2 regions of the Actinoplanes sp. NPDC023714 genome follow, and region 1 is predicted to be linked to the other one. Evidence: riboswitches for the same ligand, from Rfam matches in the RefSeq annotation. Region 1 holds a riboswitch; the other holds the start of a gene.
What was found. A riboswitch is a leader RNA that binds a small molecule or an ion and turns the genes downstream of it on or off. The one in region 1 is predicted to bind glycine.
Positions count from the first base shown of each region.

Region 2: another riboswitch for glycine. It lies ahead of gcvT (glycine cleavage system aminomethyltransferase GcvT); the one in region 1 lies ahead of gcvP (aminomethyl-transferring glycine dehydrogenase).

Region 1 is NZ_JBFAAR010000002.1:609,341-614,038, forward strand. Features, by position in the region: gene AB0G10_RS10700 (DUF4037 domain-containing protein) at 1-128, shown strand, start outside; gene AB0G10_RS10705 (nucleotidyltransferase domain-containing protein) at 240-992, opposite strand; gene AB0G10_RS10710 (nucleotidyltransferase domain-containing protein) at 989-1,645, opposite strand; gene mgrA (L-glyceraldehyde 3-phosphate reductase) at 1,645-2,640, opposite strand; glycine riboswitch at 2,701-2,792, shown strand; gene gcvP (aminomethyl-transferring glycine dehydrogenase) at 2,869-4,698, shown strand, end outside.
Region 2 is NZ_JBFAAR010000010.1:242,082-246,779, reverse strand. Features, by position in the region: gene AB0G10_RS34835 (GGDEF domain-containing protein) at 1-1,080, opposite strand, end outside; glycine riboswitch at 1,172-1,268, shown strand; gene gcvT (glycine cleavage system aminomethyltransferase GcvT) at 1,396-2,460, shown strand; gene gcvH (glycine cleavage system protein GcvH) at 2,457-2,828, shown strand; gene AB0G10_RS34820 (L-serine ammonia-lyase) at 2,831-4,129, shown strand; gene AB0G10_RS34815 (MerR family transcriptional regulator) at 4,177-4,698, shown strand, end outside.

The DNA of each region.
Region 1 (4,698 bases):
TCATGGCAGCGGTGGACAGTCCCATGCCGACTCACGGTGATGCGTCGAGTTGGAGTACGACAAGGCATCCGGCAAGGACACCACCCGACCGAAGCTCGACGATCTCCGCCGCCTGGTCCGGACGCTGACCGGCAAGGGCGTGCGGGTGGAGCGGAAAGTTCACCCTCCCGTGCACGGCTCCTGGTCACGACCACCAGCTCGTGCAGAGAACTTCGGACTTTGACAGCGTGGCAGTGCGGCTAGGCCGTGGCCAGGCGGCTGCGGATCACCAGGGCGTCGAGGGCATCGACCGCCGCCGGATCCGGGTGGTCGGGGAGGGATGACGTGTCCCGGGCCTGTTCCAGCTCGGCCCTCAGCCGCGGGATGTCGGCGGCGAGGTGGGCGGCGGCCTCGGGCGGGAAGGGGGCGTGCTCGGCCTCGCGCTTGCGGCCGATCAGGTCCGGGACGTAGGGGAGGGACCGGCCCAGCACGGCCAGGTCGGTCTCCAGCCGGCCGGTGCGCATCAGGTGGATGCCGGTGAGCAGGACCCGCAGGGTGTACAGGGCCGGCTTCAGCTCGCCGGTGCGCTGGTGGAGGCGCTCCTGGGTGGCGGCGAAACCGAGGTAGTGGTGGGCGTGGTGGCGGGTCAGCAGGCCGGGCGCCAGGGCGATCAACGATGCGTGCACCTCGCTGGTGACCACCACGAGCGGGGAGAGCAGCTGCTCCAGGACGTAGCCGTTGCGGCTGTTCAGCAGGCGGGCGAACTTGAGCAGGTCGTGGCTGACGACGTCGAGCTCGACGCCGTCGCGGACGCCCTCGTGCTGCAGGGTCTCCGGGCCGGTACGCAGGCCGACCACCTCGGCGGCCGGCAGCAGGTGGGCGGCGCGCAGGTCGAGGTCGGAGTCGACGGAGGCGAAGCCGTACAGGTGGGCGCCGCTGACCGTCGCGAAGATCAGCGGGTAGGGGAGGGCGCGGGCGGTCTCGGCGGCCCAGGCCGGCACGTCGATGGTCACAGGTTGTGCTCCCGGATCTCGTGCAGCAGGGTGTCGATGCGAATCCGGTCCGGGTGCTCCGGCAGGGCCGTCGACGCGGCCGCCGCGGCCAGGTCGGCCTGCAGGTCCGCGGACCAGGCGGTGACCTCGGGCCAGGGAACGTCGCCGCGCTTGACCGCGAGCAGCCGGTCGCGCAGCGGGGTGACGTCGACCAGGACCTCGCCGGTGCGCAGCACGTGGGCGCCCGCCATCAGCAGGCGGATCATGTGCATGGCCTGCTTGTGGTTGGTCTCGCCGGTGCGGGCCCGGCGGGCGTCGACCTTCTTGAGCTGGTCGCGGGCGTAGCTGCCGTACGTCTCGGCAACGCGCCGGGAGAGGAACGCCTGCCGTGCCCCGCGCAGGGCCGCGCCGTCCGGCGTGATCGTCTCGACGAGCGGCGACCAGAGGACTTCGAGGACCGTCGGGTTCGCCTGCGCCGCGAGCGCGCAGAAGCGCTCGACCTCCCAGTTGAACTCCTCGTCGCGGGGGCCGTCGAAGTGCGTCGGGGGCTTGTCGAGGCTCCAGAAGGACCGGGTGGGCGCCACGAAGACGCCCCGCCGGTCGTGGTCGGACCCGGGACCGGACAGTCCGTAGGCCCGCGAGCCGACCACGACCGACAGTGCGAGGCCGATCATCAGAGGTCGATGACCGTTCCGTCGATCTCGTCGAGCTCGGCGGCGGTCAGCGCGGGACCGGCGAGGGCGGCGATGTTGTTCTCCAGCTGGCCGACGCTGGAGGCGCCGATGATGAGGCTGGTCATCCGCTGGTCGCGCAGCGCCCAGGAGAGGGCCAGCTGGGCGAGGGACTGGCCGCGGCGCTTCGCGATGTCGTTGAGCGCGTGCAGCCGGCCCATGGTCTTGCTGTCCAGGGCGCTCTCGTTGAGGAAGACGCTGGTGCGGATCCGCGAGTCGTCCGGGATGCCGCCGAGGTAGCGGTCGGTGAGCAGGCCCTGCTGCAGCGGGCTGAACGCGATGCAGCCGGCGCCGGCGTCCTCGAGGGTGTCGAGCAGCCGGTCGTGCTCGATCCAGCGGTTGAGGATCGAGTAGGAGGGCTGGTGGATCAGCAGCGGGGTGCCGAGGTCCCGCAGGATGCCGGCGATCTCCGCGGCCTGCGCCGACTTGTAGTTGGAGATGCCGACGTAGAGCGCCCTGCCCGACCGGACGATCGCGTCGAGAGCCGCAGCGGTCTCGTAGAGCGGCGTCTCCGGGTCGGGCCGGTGGTGGTAGAAGATGTCGACGTAGTCGAGGCCCATCCGCCGCAGCGACTGGTCCAGCGACGACACCAGGTACTTGCGCGATCCCCAGTCGCCGTAGGGCCCGTCCCACATGGTGTAGCCGGCCTTCGTCGAGACGATCAGCTCGTCCCGGAACGGCTTGAGGTCGCCGGCGAGGAGCCGGCCGAAGTTCGCCTCGGCGCTGCCGGGCGGGGGGCCGTAGTTGTTCGCCAGGTCGAAGTGGGTCACGCCGAGGTCGAACGCGCGGCGCACGATGGCGCGCTGCGTCTCGAAGGCGCGGGTGTCGCCGAAGTTGTGCCAGAGGCCGAGGGAGATGGCGGGGAGCTTCAGGCCGCTGCGACCGGAGCGCCGGTAGGTCATGGCGTCGTAGCGGGTGGAATCAGGGGTGTACGTCACACACCACACCCTAGGACGGTGATCCCACCGGGTGCGCGCTGGTAGGTTGGTCGTGCCGGCAACACCTGTGCGGAAGAGACCGTCCTCGCGACGGCGCCGAAGGGGCAAACCCTCCCCGGAAAACTCTCAGGCAGAAGGACCGCGTGGGCAGGCGCTCTGAAGTACCCGTCTGGGTATGACAGAGGGGGAGGTTGCGTGCCGACCTTCTCAGAGAGCCTGGAGTCGCCCATGACGTCACCCTTCGTACCCCGTCACATCGGTCCGGGTTCGGACGAGCAGACCCACATGCTCAAGGCCGTCGGCTACAACTCGCTCGACGAGCTGATGGACGCCGCCATCCCGGAGTCGATCCGGTTCCACGGTGAGCTGGACCTGCCGGCCGGCCTCTCCGAGGAGGAGACGATCGCCGAGCTGCGCGCGATCGCGAGCCGCAACACGGTCGCCACCCCGATGATCGGCCTCGGCTACTACGGCACGCACACCCCCGCGGTGATCAAGCGGAACGTGCTGGAGAACCCGGCCTGGTACACGGCGTACACCCCGTACCAGCCGGAGATCAGCCAGGGCCGGCTCGAGGCGCTGCTCAACTTCCAGACCATGGTCACCGACCTGACCGGGCTGACCACCGCCAACGCGTCGATGCTCGACGAGGCCACCGCGGTCGCCGAGGCGATGACGCTCGCGCGGCGCGCCTCCAAGGTCAAGAGCCAGGTGTACGCCGTGGACGCGGACACGCTGCCGCAGACGCTCAGCGTGCTGCGCACCCGGGCGGAGCCGCTCGGCATCGAGGTCGTCCTGGTCGACCTGGACGCGGCGGAGCTCCCGGAGGAGTTCTTCGGCCTGCACCTGCAGTACCCGGGCGCGTCCGGCGCGGTCCGCGACCACGCGGCGCTCGTCGAGGCCGCGCACGCCCAGGGTGCCCTCGTCACGGTCGCGGCCGACCTGCTGGCGCTGACCCTGCTGCGCGCCCCGGGCGAGATCGGCACGGACATCGCGGCCGGCACCACCCAGCGCTTCGGCGTGCCGCTCGGCTTCGGCGGCCCGCACGCCGGCTACCTCGCGGTGCGCGCCGGGCTCGAACGCTCGCTGCCGGGCCGGCTCGTCGGGGTGTCCAAGGACGCCGACGGCGCGCCCGCGTACCGGCTGGCGCTGCAGACCCGCGAGCAGCACATCCGGCGGGAGAAGGCGACCAGCAACATCTGTACGGCGCAGGTCCTGCTCGCCGTCATGGCCAGCATGTACGCCGTCTACCACGGCCCGCAGGGTCTGCGGGCGATCGCCGAGCGCGCCCACGACCACGCCCGCGCCCTCGCCGGCGGCCTGACCGCCGCCGGGATCGAGATCACCCGGCCGGTCTTCTTCGACACCGTGACCGCGCGGGTCCCGGGCCGCGCCGCGGCGATCGTCGCGGCGGCCGCCGCCGAGGGTGTCGACCTGCGCCTGGTCGACGCCGACCACGTTTCGGTCTCCACTGACGAGACGACCACGGCCGCGCACGTCGCGACCGTCCTCGCGGCGTTCGGCGCGACCGTCGCCGGCCCGGCCGACGTGTCGCTGGTGCGCCGGACCACCGAGTACCTGACCCACCCGGTCTTCAACACCCACCACTCCGAGACCGCGATGCTGCGCTACCTGCGGAAGCTGTCGGACTCCGACTACGCGCTGGACCGGGGCATGATCCCGCTCGGCTCCTGCACGATGAAGCTGAACGCCACCACCGAGATGGAGGCGGTCACCTGGCCGGAGTTCGCGAACATCCACCCGTTCGCGCCGGCCAACCAGACCCAGGGGTACGAGGACCTGGTCGCCCAGCTGGAGTCCTGGCTCGCCGAGATCACCGGCTACGACGCCGTCAGCGTGCAGCCGAACGCCGGCTCGCAGGGTGAGCTGGCCGGCCTGCTGGCGATCCGCGGCTACCACCGCTCGCGCGGCGAGACCCACCGCGACGTCTGCCTCATCCCGTCCAGCGCGCACGGCACGAACGCGGCCAGCGCCGTGATGGCCGGCATGCGGGTCGTCGTGGTGGCCTGCGACGCGGACGGCAACGTCGACATGGAC
Region 2 (4,698 bases), on a different contig from region 1:
GGCCTCGACCAGCACGGCGTCGCCGGCCGCGTGCCCGAAGCGGTCGTTCACCGGCTTGAAGTCGTCGAGGTCGACGAGCATGACCCCGACGTCGGCGCCGGACTCCAGCGCGGAGGAGAGCGCGTCCAGGAAGAAGGCGCGGTTGCGGGCGCCGGTCAGGCTGTCGGTGAACGCCATCGTGTGCAACCGCTCGGCCAGCGCGTCCCGCTCGGTCAGCAGGCGGGCGTTGTCGATGAACGCGATCAGCTGCCGGGCCACCACGATCGCGCTGCACGTCACCGCGCCACCCAGGATGATCCACGCCCGCAGGTCGAGGCCGTAGATCGCGAGCGTCGCCACCAGCAGGCCGAAGACCGCCGCGAGAGCGAGATAGGGCAGGACACTGTACGGCCTCCGTCGCACGCGGGGCGCCACCGCGCGATACCGGCGGTACTGGAGCCAGGCCGTGCCGAGCAGCATCACGTGCGAGCCGACGCTGAGCACGAACACGAGTCCGGGCCGGCCCTCCCGGGCCAGCGCCGGGCCGAGCGCCCGGGCGACCCCCTCGGCGATCGCGGCGACCGGCCCGACCACCCCGACGTGCCAGTGGAACGGCGCCGCACCGCTGAGGTAGAGCCGGCCGGCCGTGAACGCGGCCATCATGGCGACCACCGGCCCGGCCGCGATCCCGGCCAGGTTCTGGGTGAACGCCGAGCCGGTCACCGTCCAGTAGATGCCGTAGACGCCGGCCGCCACCACCACGGTCGCCAGGTCGAGGTGGTAGCAGAGCCGGACGTGCGCGGAACGGTGCGGCAGTGGATAGGTCGCGAGGACGGCCACGAGCGCGGACCCGCCGAGAGCGAGCGCGACCGTGCGGGCCGCGCCGGTGCCGGTGAGCGCCTCCACCGACGAGGGCGCCGCGATCGTCTGGGCCAGCTGGATCCACTCGCCGGCGCTGAAGATCACCCCGGCGGCCGCGAACGTCCGCCAGAAGCGCCGCTGCGGGTCGTCCGCGGCGATCCGCGGCAGCGAGCGGACGATGAAGTAGGTCATGGCCGTGGCGCAGACGGCGACCGCGAGCCAGCAGCTGATCGCCCCCACGGTCCTCCTGTCGGCAGGTTGCGCCGATCGGTGAGCGCTTGACGTGATCATGAGGGCCCGGATAGCTTGCAGCCACAACTGAACAAGCCGTTCACCCGCAGCGGGAGAGCTCCGATTCTCGTGAATCGGACGCCGAAGGAGCAACTTCTCCCTCAGAATCTCTCAGGCCCCCGTACCGCTGCGATGCAGGCGACTCTGGAAAGCCGTCCCCTGGGACGCGCCCACGGTGCAAGCCGCCCCACGCGGAGGCGGTGAAGCTCTCAGGCCCCATGACAGAGCGAGGGAGGCCCACCCTTCTCGATCCTGGAGCCTCCCGTGAGACGCACCGCGCTCTTCGACGTCCATGCGCGCCTCGGCGCGAGCCTCACCACGTTCGCCGGCTGGACCATGCCGCTGCGCTACGGCAGCGACCTCGCCGAGCACCACACCGTGCGGACCGCGGCCGGCCTGTTCGACCTGAGCCACATGGGCCGCATCGCGGTGACCGGGCGCAACGCCGCCGAGTTCCTCGACTACGCGCTGGCCGGGCGGCTGTCCACGGTCAAGGCGGGCCGGGCCAGGTACACGATGCTCTGCCACACGACCGGCGGCGTCCTCGACGACCTGGTCGTCTACCGGCTCGCGGAGGACCGGTTCCTGGTGGTGGCGAACGCCGCCAACGCCGCGATGGTCCGGGCCGTGCTGGGCGAGCACGCCAACGGCTTCGCCGTGGAGATCACCGACGCCGGCGGCTCGCTCATCGCCGTCCAGGGCCCGCACGCCGTGAAGGTCGTGGGCGCCGGCGACGACCTGCCCTACTACGGCATCCGGCCCGCGGAGGTGGCCGGCCGCGACGTGCTCCTGGCCCGCACCGGCTACACCGGCGAGGACGGCTTCGAGATCTACTGCGCGGACGCGGACGCCGAGGCCGTCTGGGACGCCCTGGCCGCCGGCGGGGCGAAACCGGCCGGGCTGGCCTGCCGGGACACGCTGCGCCTCGAGGCCGGCATGCCGCTCTACGGCCACGAGCTCACCGTGCGGACCACCCCGTTCCACGCCGGCCTCGGCCGCGTCGTCGCCCTCGACAAGCCGGACTTCGTGGGCGCCGAGGCGCTGCGCCGGGCCGCCGCCGAGGGCACCGCGACGGTGCTGACCGGCCTGGTCACCGCCGGGCGCCGGGCGCCCCGCGCCGGCCACGCCGTGCTCGACCCGGTCAGCGGCGACCGGGTCGGCGAGGTCACCAGCGGCGCCCCGTCGCCCACGCTGGGCCACCCGATCGCGATGGCCTACGTCCCGCCCGTCTTCGCCACCCCCGGAACCCGGCTGGTCGTCGACGTGCGGGGAACCCGCGAGGACGCCGAAGTCGTCGCACTGCCCTTCTACCGCAGGAGCCCCCAGTGATCCCCCTGAACCTCCGCTACAGCCGCGACCACGAGTGGCTCACCGACGACGAGATCGCCACGGTCGGCATCACCGCGTTCGCCGCGGACGCGCTCGGCGACGTGGTCTTCGTCGACCTGCCCGAGGTGGGGACGGTCACGAAGGCCGGCGACCCGTGCGGCGAGATCGAGTCGACCAAATCCGTCAGCGAGGTGTACGCGCCGGCCGATGGAGAGATCGTGGAAGTCAACAGGGCGCTCGCCGACGACCCGGGGCTGATCAACTCCGATCCATACGGCGCCGGCTGGCTCTACCGGGTACGGGTGACCGGCACGCCCGAGGTCCTCGACGCCGCGGCCTACGCCGCGCTGATCTCACCGGAGTCATGATCATGGCCGTCTCCGTGTTCGACCTCTTCTCGATCGGCATCGGCCCGTCCAGCTCGCACACGGTCGGCCCGATGCGCGCCGCCCGGATGTTCGCCGGCCGGCTGACCGATGTCGGCGGCGTGGCGTCGGTGCGGGCCGAGCTGTTCGGCTCGCTGGGCGCGACCGGTCACGGCCACGGCACGCCGAAGGCGGTGCTGCTCGGCCTGGAAGGGTGCGACCCGGAGACGGTGGACGTGACCCGCGAGCCCGCGACCGGCGACCTGCCGTTCGCCGTGGACCTCGTGCTGCACCGCCGCCGATCCCTGCCCGAGCACCCCAACGGGATGGTGTTCACGGCGCTCGGCGCCGATGGCGCCGAGCTCCTGCAGAAGCGGTATTTCTCGGTCGGCGGCGGCTTCGTGGTGGGAGACCTCTTCGCCCCGGTACGAGGGTCACAGGCGCCCGTCCCGCATCCGTTCGCGTCCGGTTCCGATCTGCTGAGCCTCACCCGGTCGACCGGGCTGTCGATCTCCGGCCTGATGCTGGCGAACGAGTCCGCGTGGCGGCCCGCGGCGGAGGTCCGCTCCGGGCTGCTCAGGATCTGGTCGGTGATGAACGCGTGCGTCGACGCGGGCCTGTCCACCGAGGGCCTGCTCCCGGGCGGGCTCAAGGTCCGGCGGCGGGCCGCCGCCACCGCCGTCCAGCTGCGGGCGGCCGGTAATTCGGCGGAGCACGCCATGGAGTGGCTCACGGCGTACGCCATGGGGGTGAATGAGGAGAACGCGGCCGGCGGCCGCGTCGTGACCGCGCCCACCAACGGCGCCGCGGGAATCATCCCGGCGGTGCTCCGCTACTACCTCGACTTCGTGCCCGGCGCCTCGGACGAGGGCGTGGTGCGCTTCCTGCTGGCGGCCGGCGCGATCGGGCTGCTGTTCAAGGAGAACGCGTCCATCTCCGGGGCCGAGGTCGGCTGCCAGGGCGAGGTCGGCTCGGCCTGCGCCATGGCGGCGGCCGGCATGTGCGAGGTGCTCGGCGGCACCCCCGAGCAGGTGGAGAACGCCGCCGAGATCGGCATGGAGCACAACCTCGGCCTGACCTGCGACCCGGTCGGCGGGCTCGTGCAGATCCCGTGCATCGAGCGCAACGGGATGGCCGCGGTCAAGGCGGTCACCGCGGCCCGGATGGCGCTGCGCGGCGACGGCCGGCACCACGTCTCCCTCGACAAGGTCATCAAGACCATGAAGGAGACCGGCGCTGATATGAAGGTGAAGTACAAGGAGACGGCGCGCGGCGGGCTCGCGGTCAACGTGATCGAGTGTTGACTCTCCTGTAGGGGGAGCACTTCTGCTGGGTCTCAGGGAGGAACCGCATGCCTCATCTGATACCCATCGGCCGCTTCGCCCGCATGGTCCGGTTGTCCGTCAAGGCCCTGCGCTTCTACGACGAGCAGGGCCTGCTGCCACCCGCCCGGGTGGACCCGTCGAGTGGCTACCGCTTCTACACGGCGGGGCAGGCCGCTCGCGCCGAGGCCATCCGGGTGCTGCGGGCCATCGACATGCCGGTCGCGTCGATCCGGTCGCTTCTCGACGATCCGGATCTCGTCGTGAAGCGGCTCGCGGATCACCGGGAGCTGCTCCGCGAACGGGTCGCCGAGCAGGAGCGGATGCTGCGGTTCCTCGAACGACTCATCGATCGAGGAGGAATCATGCCCTACGAGGTGTCCGTCAAGCAGGTGCCGGCGCAGACCGTCGCGAGCCTGACCGTGACCACCAGCCTGGCCGACATCGGCGCGGAGATGGGACGGGGGTTCGCGGCGCTCGCCGCCCGCATCGGCGCGGCCGGTGGTACGCCGGCCGGCCCGCCGTTCGTGATCTACCACGATGTGATCGAC